DNA from 4 places in the Streptomyces sp. NPDC088923 genome. Region 3 is predicted to be linked to each of the others. Evidence: riboswitches for the same ligand, from Rfam matches in the RefSeq annotation. Region 3 holds a riboswitch; each other region holds the start of a gene.
The links. Region 3 has a riboswitch for cyclic di-AMP ahead of ACIP4O_RS23440 (LysM peptidoglycan-binding domain-containing M23 family metallopeptidase). Riboswitches for the same ligand answer to the same signal wherever they lie in the genome.

Region 1 (3,533 bases), on a different contig from region 3:
CGGCTGCGCGTTCCGTACGGTGCGCCGCGTCGTGCGCGACGAGGGCGACGTCTACCGCGCACACGCCACGTCTGATCCCGTACGGGTACTCGCGCCGGGCGAGGAGCCGCCCGAACAGGGCTGGATCGCCCTCGTGCCCAAGCCCCTCCCCGCCTGGCACTTCGCCGACACCGAGGTCTTCCACCTCGCAGGGGGGCGCCTGGCCGGGAGGACACCACCGGGGACTACGGCGAGGCGTGGATCGCGCACGACGCCTGCTGCCTCGCCCCGCACGAGCGGCCTCCGGTGAGCAGCCCGGGTGCGGCAGCGCTGTGGCGGGCGATGCGGCTGCGCAGTGGGCGGGCGGAGCGGGGGCGGCGGGCCCGCGGCTGAGGCCACCACCCGTCACGCCGGCCCGGTCCCGGTACCCCGTCACGTCGGCCCGTCACACCCGGTCCGACGGTCCCGTCACACCGGCTTCACCCAGCGTCGCCACCGCTCCTCGCGTACGTACCCCGCCGCGCCCCACGCACCGTGCGCGCGCGTGTTCTCCTCCAGGACCATCGCGTCGACGCGGCGACCGCCCAGCGCGGCGAAACGCTCCTCCATCGCGTCGAGGAGGGCCGTCGCGATGCCCTGGCGGCGGTAGGCGGGATGGACGGCGAGGCGGTACGCGGAGCAGCGCCAGCCGTCGAAGCCCGCGATCACCGTGCCGACGAGTGTGCCGTCGCGCTCGGCGAGCAGCAGCGCCTCGGGGTCGCGGTCGAGGAGGCGGCGGACCCCGGCGGGGTCGTCGCTGATGCTCGTCCCCTCGGCGGCCTCGCGCCAGAAGGCGAGGACAGGGGCGATGTCGGCGGGCACGGCGTGACGTATGCGCGGCTCGGCAGGTGAGGTCATGCGCGGAGCCAACCAGGCGGTACGTGCGCGGGGCACCGGGGTTTCGCGATGCGGACGGCTCCGCCCCGCCCCCCGCGCCGCTCCCGTCCCGCGCTCCGGGCCGCTCCGGCTTCCGTGCTCCGGGCCGCTCCGTCCCGTACTCGGACGCCCCTCCTCGTACTTCGGGCGCGCCTCCCCGCGCCGTGGAATCCGCTCTGCCGTAGCAGGCTTCACCGCTTCGGGCGACAGTGGCGCACAGTCTCCGGAACGCGCCCCGTGCTGGTGGCAGGCTGTCGCGAACCACCGACCCGGTGCGCCGTGCGGACGCCCGGTGGAAAGGGGCAGGTTGTCATGGCCGATCACCAGGAAGCCTCCGTCACGCTGCCGAGCGACGCCGCCTCGGTCCCCGAGGCGCGCGCGTTCGTCGGCACGCTCCTCGCGGAGTGGGGACTGCCCGCGCGGGACGACTTGGCCGACGCGGTGCGCCTGATCGTCTCCGAACTCGTCACCAACGCCGTCCTGCACACGGGCGGACGATCCCCGTTCTTCACCGTCACCGTCTCGCTCGACCGTGACGAACTCCTGCGCGTCGGCGTGACCGACTCCCACCCGCGCCCCCCGCGCCGCCTCCCCGCCGCCGTCCAGCAGGACAACGGGCGCGGTCTCGCGATCATCCGCTTCCTCGCGGCGGAGAACGGCGGCAGGCTCTCGGTGGTCCCGACGCCGCAGGGCGGCAAGACGGTCCTGGTCGCGCTGCCCTGGCGACCGGCGCGCGCGGCTGCCGTGCCGGAGGGCTGAGCCCCCGCCACGAGCCCGCCCCACGAGCCGGGGGCTCAAGGCCTCAGGCTCATGAACCCGCGCGCGCCCGCCGCTTACCGCACGCGTCCGTACGAGACCCGCTTCGACCAGATCTTTTCGAGCTTGACCACGTCTCCCGTCTTGGGGGCGTGCCAGATCTTGTTCTTCCCGGCGTAGATGCCCACGTGGTAGACGCCGCCGCCGGAGCGGAAGAACACCAGGTCGCCCTTGGTGCGCTTCCCGGCCGAGACGTGCCGGGTCCGGTTGTACTGCGCCTGCGCGGTACGGGGCAGGGACTTGCCCGCCTTCTTGAACGAATAGAGCGTCAGGCCCGAGCAGTCGAAGCGATGCGGGCCCGTCGCGCCCCAGCGGTAGGGGGCGCCCTTCTTGGACGCCGCGACCTTGAGCGCCTTCGCGGAGATCCGGACCGCCGCCGAGGCCTCTCCGGAGGCGCCGGGGACGAGGACGGTGCCGCCCACGGCGGCGAGGGTGAGGACCGATACCGCGCCGGTCCGGGAGAGCAGGACGGGAACTCGATTGCGCACCAGCATGCGTAACCCTTCGTCAACCGCCTGTGAAGGATGACCTGTCGGGTTCGGACTGGCGAAGATGCCCGGCCGCTCACGCGGCTTCACCCCAAGGACCGGCGCCCGTTTCCGGGCCCGGACCGCCGTGCTCGGGTCCTCCACTCCCGCCGATCCACTCCGTGTCGACCTGGCGTCCGGGCGGCGGACGGGACTCGGCGTCCGCCCGGACCGCCCCGCCGCGGCGGCGGGGGCTTGTCGTCGGGAGCGATCTTGACGCACGACACCGCCGGATACCGAATGAAAACCGGCTTATGTGAGCTTAGTCACCCGTATGGCGATTGGGTGGCGAAAGTCCGTCAGGTGCGGGGCCATTTGGGCGGGACGAGCCGTCGACCAGCGCTGACGCCCTGCGCGCGGGGCGGATCGCGGACCGCGGGGGCAACCGCGGGCGACGTGGCGCCGACTCGGGCGTACGTCATTGGGGGGTCCTCCGTTCGGCCGTCGCGCGTCGCGCTACGGACACGAATGGTCGCGGAGCGCATGCATGTGAAGGGTTACGAAGGGTTATGCGCCGTCCGGCGCGGACTTCACGCCCCGCGTGCACCGCGAACGGCCCGCGCGGGCGCGCCCGCGCGGCGCCAACGGCCGCGCGGCGCCAACGGCCGCGCGGCGCTACCGGCCGCCCAGCGGGCGCGCGGCTGCTCAGTGTGCCCGTCCGCTCAGCGTTCCGGCCCCGCTCAGCGTTCCCGCCCGCCGTCTCCCGCGCTCCCGTTGCCCGCGTCGGCCGCCCCGGCGGGCGGCACCGCGACGCGCCCCGCCCGGCGTTCGCCGTCCAGGACGCGCAAGGCCCGCTCCAGCGTGGCCCGGTGCAGCTCGGTCTCGCCGCGCGCGTGCATCAGCGCCAGCGCGTCCCGCAGTCGCGTCACCTCGGTGACGAGCGCCTGGGCGGCGCGCAGGGCGGCGTACGTGTCGTCGCCGCGCGCGGGATTGACCCGCCCGAGCAGCTCGGCGGTGGCGAGGTAGTGGTCGACGAGTTCGCCCTCGGCGCGGGTCAGCGCGGGCAGCGGCGGGAGTTCGGGCGGCAGCACGCGCTCACCTGGTCCCGGAGTGCGGGGCGCGCCGGTCGGCGAGGGCGTCGACGATCCCGTACGCCTGTGCCTCCGCCGCCGTCAGGACGAGATCGCGTTCCATGTCCTCGTGCACCCGCTCCCGCGTTCGTCCGGTGTGCTGCGCGAGGAGCCGTTCCGTCGTGCGGCGTTCGCGCGCCAACTCCTCGGCCCACACCGCCAGATCGCTCGGCTGCCCTCGCATCGCCTCGGGCAGCTCGGGCTGTCGCAGCACGATCCGCGCCCC
Region 2 (3,533 bases), on a different contig from region 3:
GTCGAGGTCGGACATCGCCTGGTCGATCAGGCGCTGCTCGGTCGCGTCGTAGCCGACGAGCTCCGGGCCGATCTGCTCGATCACGGCGAGGACGGCCTTCTCGACGCCCTTGCCCTGGTAACGGTTGGCGTCACCGTCACGCAGCTCGATGGCTTCGAAGGCACCGGTGGACGCACCGGAGGGCACGGCAGCACGGCCGGTGCTGCCGTCGTCGAGGCCGACCTCGACCTCGACCGTGGGGTTGCCTCGGGAGTCCAGGATTTCCCGGGCTACGACGACGTCGATGGACGGCACGAGCATCTCCTTCTGGGATGTGGAGCAGGTCTGCGGGGGCCCTTGCGGGGCCTTCCGCTGCATGAGCCTAACCGGCCGGGGGGCCGGGGTCGGCCTACGCCCGGGACTCGGTCGGAATCAGGGGGACAGAGCCGGTGAATAGGGCGAATCGGGTGGGCGGAACGGGGCCGAACGGGGCATCTGAGCCGAGGGGGTGACAGGTGAGCCGCGCTGGTGAGCGGGGGTGTGCGCGGGTGAGGTGCGGGGCGGGAGTCCCGTCCGGCAGGGAAAAGCCCCGCCCCGCCGCGTACGGGGGAGAACGCGGCGGGGCGGGGCGGTCCTGCGGGGGAACGCCACGGGCGCGGGGCCCGGTCGTCCCGGAGGGGGTCAGCTGAGGTGGAGCTGCTGGCCCGGGTAGATGAGGTCGGCGTCCTTGACGATGTCCTTGTTCAGCTCGAAGAGCTTGTTCCAGCCGCCGGAGACGTGGTGCTTCTGGGCGATCTCGCTGAGGCTGTCGCCCTTGACGACCTTGTACTCGCCGTCGCCCTTGGGGACGGTGATGCCGGTGTCGGTCTTGACCGTGCCGGTGGTCGACTTCGGGGTGGTGTGCTGCTGCTGGGGGGCCTGGCGCTGCTGGCTGCGCGAGGCGCTCTGGTCGCTGGAGGAGCGCTCCTGCGTCTGCTGGCCGCCACCATTGGGGTTGACGCCCGGGTCGACACCGTCGTTGGTGAGGTTGCCGGCGCCGGCGCAGGACCAGGCACCCGGGCCCTGCATGTCGAGGAGACGCTCGGCGGTGGCGATCTGCTGGTCCTTGGTGGCCAGGTCGGCGCGCGGGGCGTACTGGGTGCCACCGGCGGCGGCCCAGGAGGACTGGTTGAACTGGAGGCCACCGTAGTAGCCGTTGCCCGTGTTGATGGACCAGTTGCCGCCGGACTCGCACTGGGCGACGGCGTCCCAGGTGGCGGTCGAGGCGGCGGAGGCGCTGCCGCTCGCCATCAGCGGGACGGCGATCGCGGCGCCGGTGACACCGGCGAACGCGACGATGCGGGTGGTACGACGGCGACGGTGCTTGGCCTTGCCGGAAAACAGCATGGAGTATCTCCTCACCGACGCCTGCGAGGTGAGCTGTCGGGTTCGGGCCCGTGAGTTGCCCGGCCGGACGGCGGCTGCCGCCCGGCTTCACCCCTAGCCCCGGGCCGGCGCCCGGTCTCCCGGACGCCGGCTGGGACGCAAACCTTGGGTCCCCCGCTCCTGCCTTCGGCGCGTGACGCGACGACTGTCCCGAAACGGGCGCCGGCAGGATTCGGCGTGACGACCGTCGGGGCCTCCCGGTGGGGAAGCGAGCACGACGTTAAGCAAGAAATCAGCGGAACTTCAAAGACGATCAGGGCGGTTGAGACTCATGTCTCACTCGACCCCTACCGGACAATAACGGACAGATGCGGTCAACCGCTTGTCCGGTTATCGCCCTGATTCCGCACCAAGATCCAGGCTCTGGCCAGGAAGAATGAGGTCCGGGTCGGCGCCGACGATCTTCTTGTTCTGCTCGTAGAGCCCGGTCCAGCCGTCGGCCAGCTTGTGCGCCTCGGCGATACTCCAGAGATTGTCCCCTTCGCGCACCTTGTACGGATCGGCCTTGTCCGCCCCGTCCGCACCCTTCTGACCCTCCGTGTCCGTGGCCGCGTGGCGGCCGCCGGGAGCGGAACGGTCGGCTCCGGAGTCGCGGCCGTCGCCGGGAGTGGCGGATGTCTCGCCGGAGAGGTCACTGCCGGGGACGGTGGTCGACTCGGAGGGCGAGGCGGAGCCGGAGGGTTCCGCGGCCTCGGAGGGCGAGCCGGAGGGGGCGGGCTTCGCGTGCTTGCCGCGGCTGTGCCCCGTGGCGCCGCTCTCGCCCGTGGTGGCGTCCGCGCCCGCGCCCGCGGCCGCGTCCTCGTCCTTGCCGGACGGGCTCGCGGAGGCGTCGGAGGACGGGGTCCCGGTGGAGGCTTCCGCGTCGGGTGTCTTCGAGGCGGAGGGGTCGGCGCTCGCCGAGGACGAACTCCCCTCGCCCTTCTTCTCCTTCTTGTCCTTCTTGTCCGTCTGCTTCTCGCCCGGCGCGGTGGCGCTCGGCGTGCCCTCGGGGGCGGGCGCGGAGGCCGTCGAGCCGTCCTCCGTGGTGAGCCCGGCGGTCAGGGCGCAGCCGGGCCAGGCGGAGGGACCCTGGGCCGCGAGGATGCGCTGACCCACCTGTATCTGCTGGGCGGGCGTCGCCATGTCGGCGCGGGGCGCGAGGTCGAGACCGCCGTGCGCCTCCCACTCCTCGTCGGAGAGCTGGAGGCCGCCGTAGTAGTCGTTGCCGCTGTCGGCCGCCCAGTCACCGCCCGTCTCGCACTCCACGAGGCGGTCCCAGGGACCCTGGTCGGCGCTCGCGGTCCCCGCGCCGAGGAGGGGGATGGCGATGGCGGAGCCGGTGACCCCGGCCGCGACGACAAGGGCCGGGGCCTGGCGGGGGCGTCGGTGGCGACCGTTCCCGGAGAGCATGCGGTGCCTTTCGCAAGAGCTGAGGGTCAGCTGGTGGGACAGATGATCCGACGTGAACGTAGCGGGATTCGAACGCTCGTCACAAGTCGATGCAGCACTGATCACGCGAACATCACATTATTGACGCGCATTCAGTTCACGACTGCTCACATCCCTGCGCAGAGGGGGTGAAACGGACGGGAAGGGTGCGCAGGCCTCGCATGATGAGGCCGCCGCGCCAGCGCAGTTCTTCGGGGTCGGCGTCGAGGGCGAGGCCGGGGAGGCGCGTGAAGAGGCGGGTGAGGGCGGTCTTTCCCTCCAGGCGGGCGAGCGGGGCGCCGAGGCAGTAGTGGATGCCGTGGCCGTAGCCGAGGTGCTGGTTGTCGCGGCGGGTGAGGTCGAGCGTGGTGGGGTCGGGGAAGCGCGCGGGATCGTGGTCGGCGGCGGCGAGGACGACGAGGACCGGGTCGCCGGAGCGGATGTGCCGGCCCGCGAGGTCGAAGGACTCGGTGGCGTAGCGCCAGGTGGCGAGTTCGACGGGGCCGTCGAAGCGGAGGAGTTCCTCGATGCCGGTGGTGAGGAGGGCTTCGCCGTGGTCGGGGCCCTGGAGGGCGTCGTGGAGCATGGCACGCTGCCCGGGGTGCCGAAGTAGGGCAAAGCACCCATTTCCCACCAAGTTCACGGTCGTCTCGAAGCCCGCGAACAGGAGGATGAACGCCATGGCGGCGGCTTCGTTCTCGGTGAGGTGCTCGCCCTCGTCA
Region 3 (3,533 bases):
GGCCGGTTTTGGTTCCGGCGGAGGGGCTGGTTCTGGTTCCCTCTACAGCGGCAGCAGGTCCGGGCGCTTCGCGTGGGCGTGATCGCCCGAGGACTCGCCGCGCAGGCGGCGGCCGATCCAGGGGACGAGGTACTCGCGCGCCCAGGCGATGTCGTCGCGGCGCTCCTCGAAGGTGCCGCGCGGGCGCAGCGGGGGCCAGGGCTGCTCGGGGTCGGCGGGGACGTCGAGGCCGAGGAGCTGGGCGGCGCGCAGGGCGACGCGGGTGTGGCCCTCGGGGCCGAGGTGGAGGCGGTCGTTGTCCCAGGCGCGGCGGTCGCGGACCGAGCGCAGGGCCCACAGGTCCAGGACGAGGCAGCCGTGGCGGTCGGCGACGGCGCGTACGTGCGCGTTGTACGTGGCGATCTTGCCGCGCAGGTGGCGCAGGACCGGCGTGTCGCGCGTGTCGAAGCCGGTCGCGATCATGACGGTGCCCGCCGCGCCGGAGAGCGTGGCGACCGCCTTCTCGAAGCGCTCGGCGAGGGCGTCCGGGTCGGTGCCGGGGCGCAGTACGTCGTTGCCGCCCGCGACGAGGGAGACGAGGTCGGGGGCGAGTGCCGCGGCGCGGGGGACCTGGTCCTCGGCGATCTGGTGGAGGAGCTTGCCGCGCACGGCGAGGTTGGCGTAGCGGAAGGCGGAGCGCTCGGGGAGGCGGTCGGCGAGCTGGACGGCGAGGCGGTCGGCCCAGCCGGTGAGGAGCCCGTCGGGCCCGGGGTCGCCGACGCCCTCCGTGAAGCTGTCGCCCACGGCCACGTAGGACGTCACGGTGCCCCCGGCGGGGAGGGCCTTGCTGCTGGGGATGATCCTCGCTTCTCGTGCCACCTCGGCATCCTTCACCTTTACGCCAGACTTACGCCACCGTAGGGAGGGGGTGACGCGGAGTGAGAAAGGCCACCGGTCAAGAAAGCCCCAACCCCGGAATAAACGAGACCCCTTGGCGGTCGTGTCCCGAAACGGCCGTGGCGGCCCGCCCCTTGCGGGGAACGGGCCGCCACGGTTCTCGGAGGTACGGCGCTCAGGCGTTGACGCCGTGCTGCGCGAGGAAGGTGATCGGGTTGACGTCGCTCCCGTACGCGGGGCCCGTGCGGACCTCGAAGTGCAGGTGCGGCCCGGTCACGTTGCCGGTCGCGCCGGAGAGGGCGATCTGCTGGCCCTCGGTGACGCTCTGCCCGGCCGAGACCTTGAAGGCCGAGAGGTGGGCGTACTGGCTGTAGTGGCCGTCCGCGTGCTTGATGACGATCTGGTTGCCGTAGGCGCCGCCCCAGCCCGCGGTGACGACCGTGCCGGCCGCGACGGACTTGACCGGGGTGCCGGTGTTGACCGGGAAGTCGGCGCCGGTGTGGCCGTGCGACCACAGGCTGCCGTTGCGGCCGTAGCCGCTGCCCTTGACGCCGTCGACGGGCGCGGTCCAGCCGGTGCCCGTGGCGGCCTTCTTGGCGGCGGGGGCCGGGGTCGCGGCCTTCTTCACGACGAGCTTCGAACCGGGCTTGATGATGCCGGGGTTGGCGCCGATGGTGCCCTTGTTCTGCTCGTAGAGCTTCTTCCAGCCGCCGGAGACCTTCTCCTTCTTGGCGATCTTGATGAGCGTGTCACCGGCCTTGACGGTGTACGTCGAGTCCTTCGCGGGGCTCGCGGCGTGGGCGCCGCCGATGGCGGTGAGCGGGAGCGCCACGACGGCGGCACCGGTGGTGCCGAGCAGCGCGAGGCGACGGGTGAACGAGCGGCGGTTGGCCGTGGCGGACATGCGGATTCCTTCTCCGTCGCCTGCGGGGTGAGCTGTCGGGTTCGGGCTGGAGCTGCCCGGCCACCGGCGCGGTGCGCGCGGCGACTTCACCCCGAGCCGTCCCGGAGGGACCGGGCACGGCGTGGTGCGTGTGGGTCCCCCGCTCCTGCCGGTACGGGTGTGAGTGAGCGTGAGAGTCCGGGGCGGCGGCAGGATTCGGCGTTCCGGCCGGACTGCTGGTGACCGTAAAGGCATCTCGACACGCCGGACAAGCAGCCTTTTTGCGTCAGGAATCACATTTCGTGATCCATTCCGAAGATTTCCGTCACTCTCCGTGGAAACCGCTCGATACGGGCAGAACCGGACGTACGTCGTGTGCAGCGAAAACGGTCCGCCCGGCCCCGGGCCTGCCTCCGGCACCGTCCGTCACCGCTATGACGCTGCTCACCTCGGGGTTCTCCCGTGCTCCGGTACCTTGCCCGGCCTCGCGGTCCGTGCCAGTCTCGGCCTCGCGCCACCGTCGGCGAGCCGCGCCGGCGGTCCACCGGAAGGAGTCCCGTGACGCAGCCGCCCCCGGGGATCGCGCCCGAGCCCGTCGTCGTCGCTTCGGCAGGGCCGGAAGAGCCCGCGCTGAGCGCGGTCCGCAACTTCCGCGACGTGGGCGGACTGCCCACGCGCGACGGCCGCCGTACCCGTACCGGCGTGCTCTTCCGCAGCGGCCACCTCGCGCACGCCACCGAGGCCGACGCCGCCTACCTCGCCGCGCTCGGCCTCCACTCCGTCTTCGACTTCCGCAACGCCGCCGACCGGGCCCTCGAAGGCCCCGACGTCGACCTGCCCGGCGTGCGCAATGTGCACCTGCCGCTCAACGACCCGGCGGACGGCGCGGAGTTCTGGCGGATCGTGCGGGACGGGGAGGTGGAGCAGCTGCGGGCCGCGCTCGGCGAGGGGCGCGCCGAGGCCCGTATGGAGGCCAGTTACCGGCAGCTGATCAAGGAGCGCACCGCCGAGCACGGGCGGCTGCTGCGGGCGATCGCCGAGGACAGCGTGCCCGCGTTGCTGCACTGCGCGGCGGGCAAGGACCGGGCGGGCACCTCCATCGCGCTCGTGCTGCTCGCCGTGGGCGTGGAGGAGGAGGCGATCGAGGAGGACTACCTCAAGTCGAACGCGCGCCACCGCCGCTACCGCGTCTCGCGCGGTAAGGACGCGACCCCGCCCACGGCCCCCGAGATCGCCGAACTCCTCGACCCGCTCTTCGCCGCGCGGGCGAGCTACCTGCGGGCCGCGCTGGAGACGATCGACACGCACTGGGGTGGCCGGGAGCGGTACTTCGGGGAGGTCCTGGGGATGGACGGGGCGCTGCGCGAGCGGTTGAGGGACCGGCTCGTGGAGTGACCCCCCTGCGGGGGCGCCGCCCCCACACCCCCGCTCCCAATCGCCGGAGGGGCTGACATGGTGCGGGTGGAGGGGCTGATTTCCGCTACTGGTTCTTCGCTCCCAGCACGAAGAGCAGGTAGAGGAAGGCGGCGACGCCGTGCGCGGCGACGACGTAGACGAAGACACGGACCCACAACCCGGTCGGGATCTTGTCCTCGACGAAGCGGCGGATGGTCCCGTTCTCCTCCGGCGCGACCCGCCCGCCGCTCTCCCCCGGTGCGACCTGCCCGCCGTCCTTCTCCGGCCTGATCCCGCTGTCGTGCTCGGGCATTACGCGCCTCCTGGGTGGACGTCGCCGAGGCAGAGCGCGCCGAGCGGGCTCTGCAAGAGCGTGTGG
Region 4 (3,533 bases), on a different contig from region 3:
AAAAGGCGCGACCATGGCGGCGGGAATACCCGATCCGCCGGGACGGCCCATGTGGGGACGTCGCGGTCTCGCGACGTCGCGTATCCCTTTGTATACGGCCCCCGTGTTAATGCGGAAGGCCCGGATTGTTTACGGGATGTTGCGAAGTCCTCACCGGGCGCGGATCCGCGCGGCTCACCGGGCGCGGGTCCGCGCGGCTCACCGGCGGGGGCTCACCCGGCCTCACCAGGCGGGGGCCTCCTCGGGGTCGCGCCCCGGCGGGCGGCGCGGCGGGTAGGGGCCTGGGCCGCGCAGGCGGTGGGCGCGCCGCGCGCGGTCGGCGTGCTGCGCCGTGAGCGCGCGGGCCCGCTCCGCGTCACCGCGCGCCAGGGCGTCGACGATCGCGCCGTGCTCGGCCCAGGACTCCTGCGGGCGGGCGGGCGACTCGACCACGTACATCCACGCGATCTTCTGCCGCAGCAGGGTCAGCAGGGAGGTCAGGGTCTCGCTCGCGCTGGCCTGCACGAGGGTCTCGTGGAACCAGCCGCCCAGCGAGCGCAGGTCCTCCTCCTGCCCCCGGCGTGCCCGCTCCTGCCCCAGCCTGACGAGGCCGCGCAGCACCTTGAGGTGCGCCTCGGTCCTGCGCTGCGCGGCGCGCGCCGCGCACAGCGGCTCCAGGAGCAGCCTCGTCTCCAGGACGTCCACGGCCTCCCGCGCCCCCGGCTCGGCGACCTGCGCCCCCGCGTGCCGGCGCGTCACCACGAAGCCCTCCGCCTCCAGCGTGCGCAGCGCCTCCCGCACCGGCACCCGCGAGACCCCGTATCTCCGCGCGAGCAATTCCTCCGTGAGCCGGCTCCCCCGCTCGTACACGCCCGAGACGATATCGTCCCTGATCGCCGTGCATACCGAGTGCGCGGGAATACTCATGACCCGACCTCCGCATTATTCACCGCGAAACGCTGCCGTTGGACGTCCGCGAGGTGGCTCCACCAGACATTAGAGCAGTGACCCTATGAGAACAGTGAAGAATTCCTCACGGCAGGGCGCATTCCCCGAATATCTTCGGGCCCCGGTGCGCTGTTTACGGGCGGTTCGGGGCGGAAAGGGCGAGGTGCGCCGTACCGGGAGCGGGGCGTGCGGTGCGGTGCCGGGAGTGGAGCTGCCGGGCGCGACGTCGAGGCCCGTACGCGGAATGCCGAAAGCCCCCGGGGGCGGCCGGGGGCTTTCGAAGGCGTCGCGAGGCGCGGGACGGGCTCAGATGTCGATGCCGTGGCCGCGCAGGTAGGCGAGCGGGTCCATGTCGGAGCCGTACTCGGGGCTCGTCCGGGCCTCGAAGTGCAGGTGAGGGCCCGTGACATTGCCCGTGGCGCCCGAGACGGCGATCTGCTGACCGGCCGTCACGGTCTGCCCGACCGCGACGGTGGCGGCGGTGAGGTGCCCGTACTGCGTGTACGTCCCGTCGTGCATGCGGAGCACGACCTCGTTGCCGTACGCGCCGCCCCAGTCGACCTTCACGACCGTCCCCGCGCCGACCGCGTGGACGCTCGTGCCGCTCGCCGCGTGGAAGTCGATGCCGGTGTGGCTGCCGGACGACCACAGCGAACTGCTGGCGTGGTAGCCGGTGGAGACGTACGAGCCGGGGATCGGCAGGACGAAGGTGTTGAGGCGCTCGCGCTCGGCGGCCCGCGCGGCCCGCTCCTTCGCCTCCTTCTTCCGCTCGGCCTCGCGCTTCGCCTTCGCGGCCTCCTTACTCGCCGCGGCCGCGGCCTTCGCCTCGGCGGCGTCCTGCTCGGCGGCGGAGTGCACGAGGGAGGCCTGCGTGGCGATCTCCTGGGCGACGCTGTCGAAGCCGATGACGCGGGTGAGGCCGGTGTCGGGGCCCTCGTGGTTCGCGGCGTGCGCGGGGGCGGCGAGGGTGCCGACGACGGAACCGGTCGTGAGCGCGGCAAGCCCGGCCACCTTCGCACCGGTGCGGGACGCTCGGACGGCAGGGCGGCGGTGCCTGCCCGTGGGGCGCGTGAACGCCATGAAGCGGCTGTTCCTTTCCTTCCCTCTCGCCTACCGGGTTAGCTGACGGGTTCGGAGCAGGAAGGTCTCCTACGGACACCGGCGGACGGCGTCCGATTCACCCCATGGGACACATGGGTCCCCGGCTCCCGGGTACAAGCCCCGGAACTCGGCGAAGGCTGTCCGCTGCCGCGGGCGCGGCGCATACCTGACGAACAGCCGGAGTGACGCTAAGCGGGGCAAGACTTCCGTAACAAACGCAACCGCGCCTTTGTTGCTCATGCCACACCCCAGACAGGCCGTCATGCACCCAATACGGACACGGACCCGACCGGTATCCGGACAGCCTTGGGCCCGTGCCCGCGCACGTCGACGCCCGCGCCGGCTCGCTGGGCCGCCGTGCCCGTTCGCATGGGCTGCCGCGTGCCCGCTCACGGGAACCACCGTGCCCGCTCGCGTGGGCCACCGCCTCCGCTCGCGCGGGCCGCCGTGTCGGACCAAGCCGCACCGCCACTCCCCGCCGAGGCAGCCCCGCCCGCCACGGGCACTCGTCGCCGCCCCGCCCACCCGCCGCTGCCGGGGACTCAGCCGCCCGTCAGCGTCCCGGCGAGAAGGGGAAGCAGGCGGTCCCAGTGACGGGCGAACCCGGTGGCGCTGAAGGCGTCGGTGTCGGCCATGGTGAAGCCGTGCCGGGTGCCGGGGTAGACCTCCGAGGTGTAGTCGACACCGGCCGCGTCGAGTTTTTCGTGGAGCGAGTCGAGGGCCTCCGGGGTCATGTCGCCCTCGGCGTGGCCGAGATGGACACGTGCGGTGAGCGCGGAGTGGACACCGGGTCCGGCCGCCCCCACCGGCGCGTGGAACGCGGCGACGGCCGCCACCTCGCCGGGGTGCTCGGCGGCGGCGCGCACCGCGAGGAGACCACCGACGCAGTAGCCGGTGACGGCGAACGGCCCCGCCGCGACCTCGGGTTGTGCCGCGAGAAAGGCGAGGTAGGCGTCCGCGTCCTTGCGGGCGCGTTCGGCGGTGTGCGCCTCGATGAGGGGCAGCACGCGGGCGAAGACCGCCGCCCGTTCCTCTCCCCCGAGGTAGGCGGGGAGTTCGACCACCGGCGCGGGGCCGTGCCGGTAGAAGAGGTGGGGGACGAGGACGTAGTACCCGTGCCCGGCCAGTTGACCGGCCAGGTCCCGTACCACGGGCCTGAGGCCGAAGCCGTCCGCGTACAACAGGACCCCGGGGTGCCGCCCTCCTCCCTCGGGGAAGGCGGCGAAGCCCTCTGCGTGACCGTCCTCGGTGGCGATGCTCAGTGTCTTGGTGGGCATGACTCTCCTGTCGTGGTCGATGTGCCGAAGCTGCGATCAACACGACGGAGGGCGGGGCGCGGGGCGGTACCGGGCCCGCGACGGCGCGCGGCGGTGGCCGGTCCGGGCCGATACGCGGACGCGCCGACTCCCCGGCGGGACGACCGGCCCGCGCAGGGCCGCCCCGGGCCCGCCAGGCCCGCGGCCCGGCGGACCCCCACGGGCCTCAGCCCTGGACCACCGTCACCT

Region 1: another riboswitch for cyclic di-AMP. It lies ahead of ACIP4O_RS15985 (C40 family peptidase); the one in region 3 lies ahead of ACIP4O_RS23440 (LysM peptidoglycan-binding domain-containing M23 family metallopeptidase).
Region 2: another riboswitch for cyclic di-AMP. It lies ahead of ACIP4O_RS04030 (transglycosylase family protein); the one in region 3 lies ahead of ACIP4O_RS23440 (LysM peptidoglycan-binding domain-containing M23 family metallopeptidase).
Region 4: another riboswitch for cyclic di-AMP. It lies ahead of ACIP4O_RS29425 (M23 family metallopeptidase); the one in region 3 lies ahead of ACIP4O_RS23440 (LysM peptidoglycan-binding domain-containing M23 family metallopeptidase).

What each region holds. Positions count from the first base shown of each region.
Region 1 covers NZ_JBIVIO010000003.1:117,834-121,366, forward strand. Annotated here, with positions in the region: gene ACIP4O_RS15970 (hypothetical protein) at 32-289, shown strand; gene ACIP4O_RS15975 (GNAT family N-acetyltransferase) at 448-876, opposite strand; gene ACIP4O_RS15980 (ATP-binding protein) at 1,207-1,653, shown strand; gene ACIP4O_RS15985 (C40 family peptidase) at 1,728-2,204, opposite strand; cyclic di-AMP (ydaO/yuaA leader) riboswitch at 2,208-2,408, opposite strand; gene ACIP4O_RS15990 (hypothetical protein) at 2,918-3,268, opposite strand; gene ACIP4O_RS15995 (ClpP family protease) at 3,273-3,533, opposite strand, start outside.
Region 2 covers NZ_JBIVIO010000001.1:862,282-865,814, reverse strand. Annotated here, with positions in the region: gene eno (phosphopyruvate hydratase) at 1-300, opposite strand, end outside; gene ACIP4O_RS04030 (transglycosylase family protein) at 661-1,365, opposite strand; cyclic di-AMP (ydaO/yuaA leader) riboswitch at 1,369-1,546, opposite strand; gene ACIP4O_RS04025 (transglycosylase family protein) at 1,735-2,793, opposite strand; gene ACIP4O_RS04020 (cytochrome P450) at 2,930-3,533, opposite strand, start outside.
Region 3 covers NZ_JBIVIO010000006.1:295,244-298,776, forward strand. Annotated here, with positions in the region: gene ACIP4O_RS23435 (SGNH/GDSL hydrolase family protein) at 43-858, opposite strand; gene ACIP4O_RS23440 (LysM peptidoglycan-binding domain-containing M23 family metallopeptidase) at 1,052-1,780, opposite strand; cyclic di-AMP (ydaO/yuaA leader) riboswitch at 1,783-1,960, opposite strand; gene ACIP4O_RS23445 (tyrosine-protein phosphatase) at 2,318-3,154, shown strand; gene ACIP4O_RS23450 (DUF6126 family protein) at 3,240-3,467, opposite strand; gene ACIP4O_RS23455 (XRE family transcriptional regulator) at 3,467-3,533, opposite strand, start outside.
Region 4 covers NZ_JBIVIO010000012.1:30,048-33,580, forward strand. Annotated here, with positions in the region: gene ACIP4O_RS29420 (GntR family transcriptional regulator) at 223-906, opposite strand; gene ACIP4O_RS29425 (M23 family metallopeptidase) at 1,234-2,007, opposite strand; cyclic di-AMP (ydaO/yuaA leader) riboswitch at 2,020-2,171, opposite strand; gene ACIP4O_RS29430 (dienelactone hydrolase family protein) at 2,571-3,305, opposite strand; gene ACIP4O_RS29435 (M16 family metallopeptidase) at 3,511-3,533, opposite strand, start outside.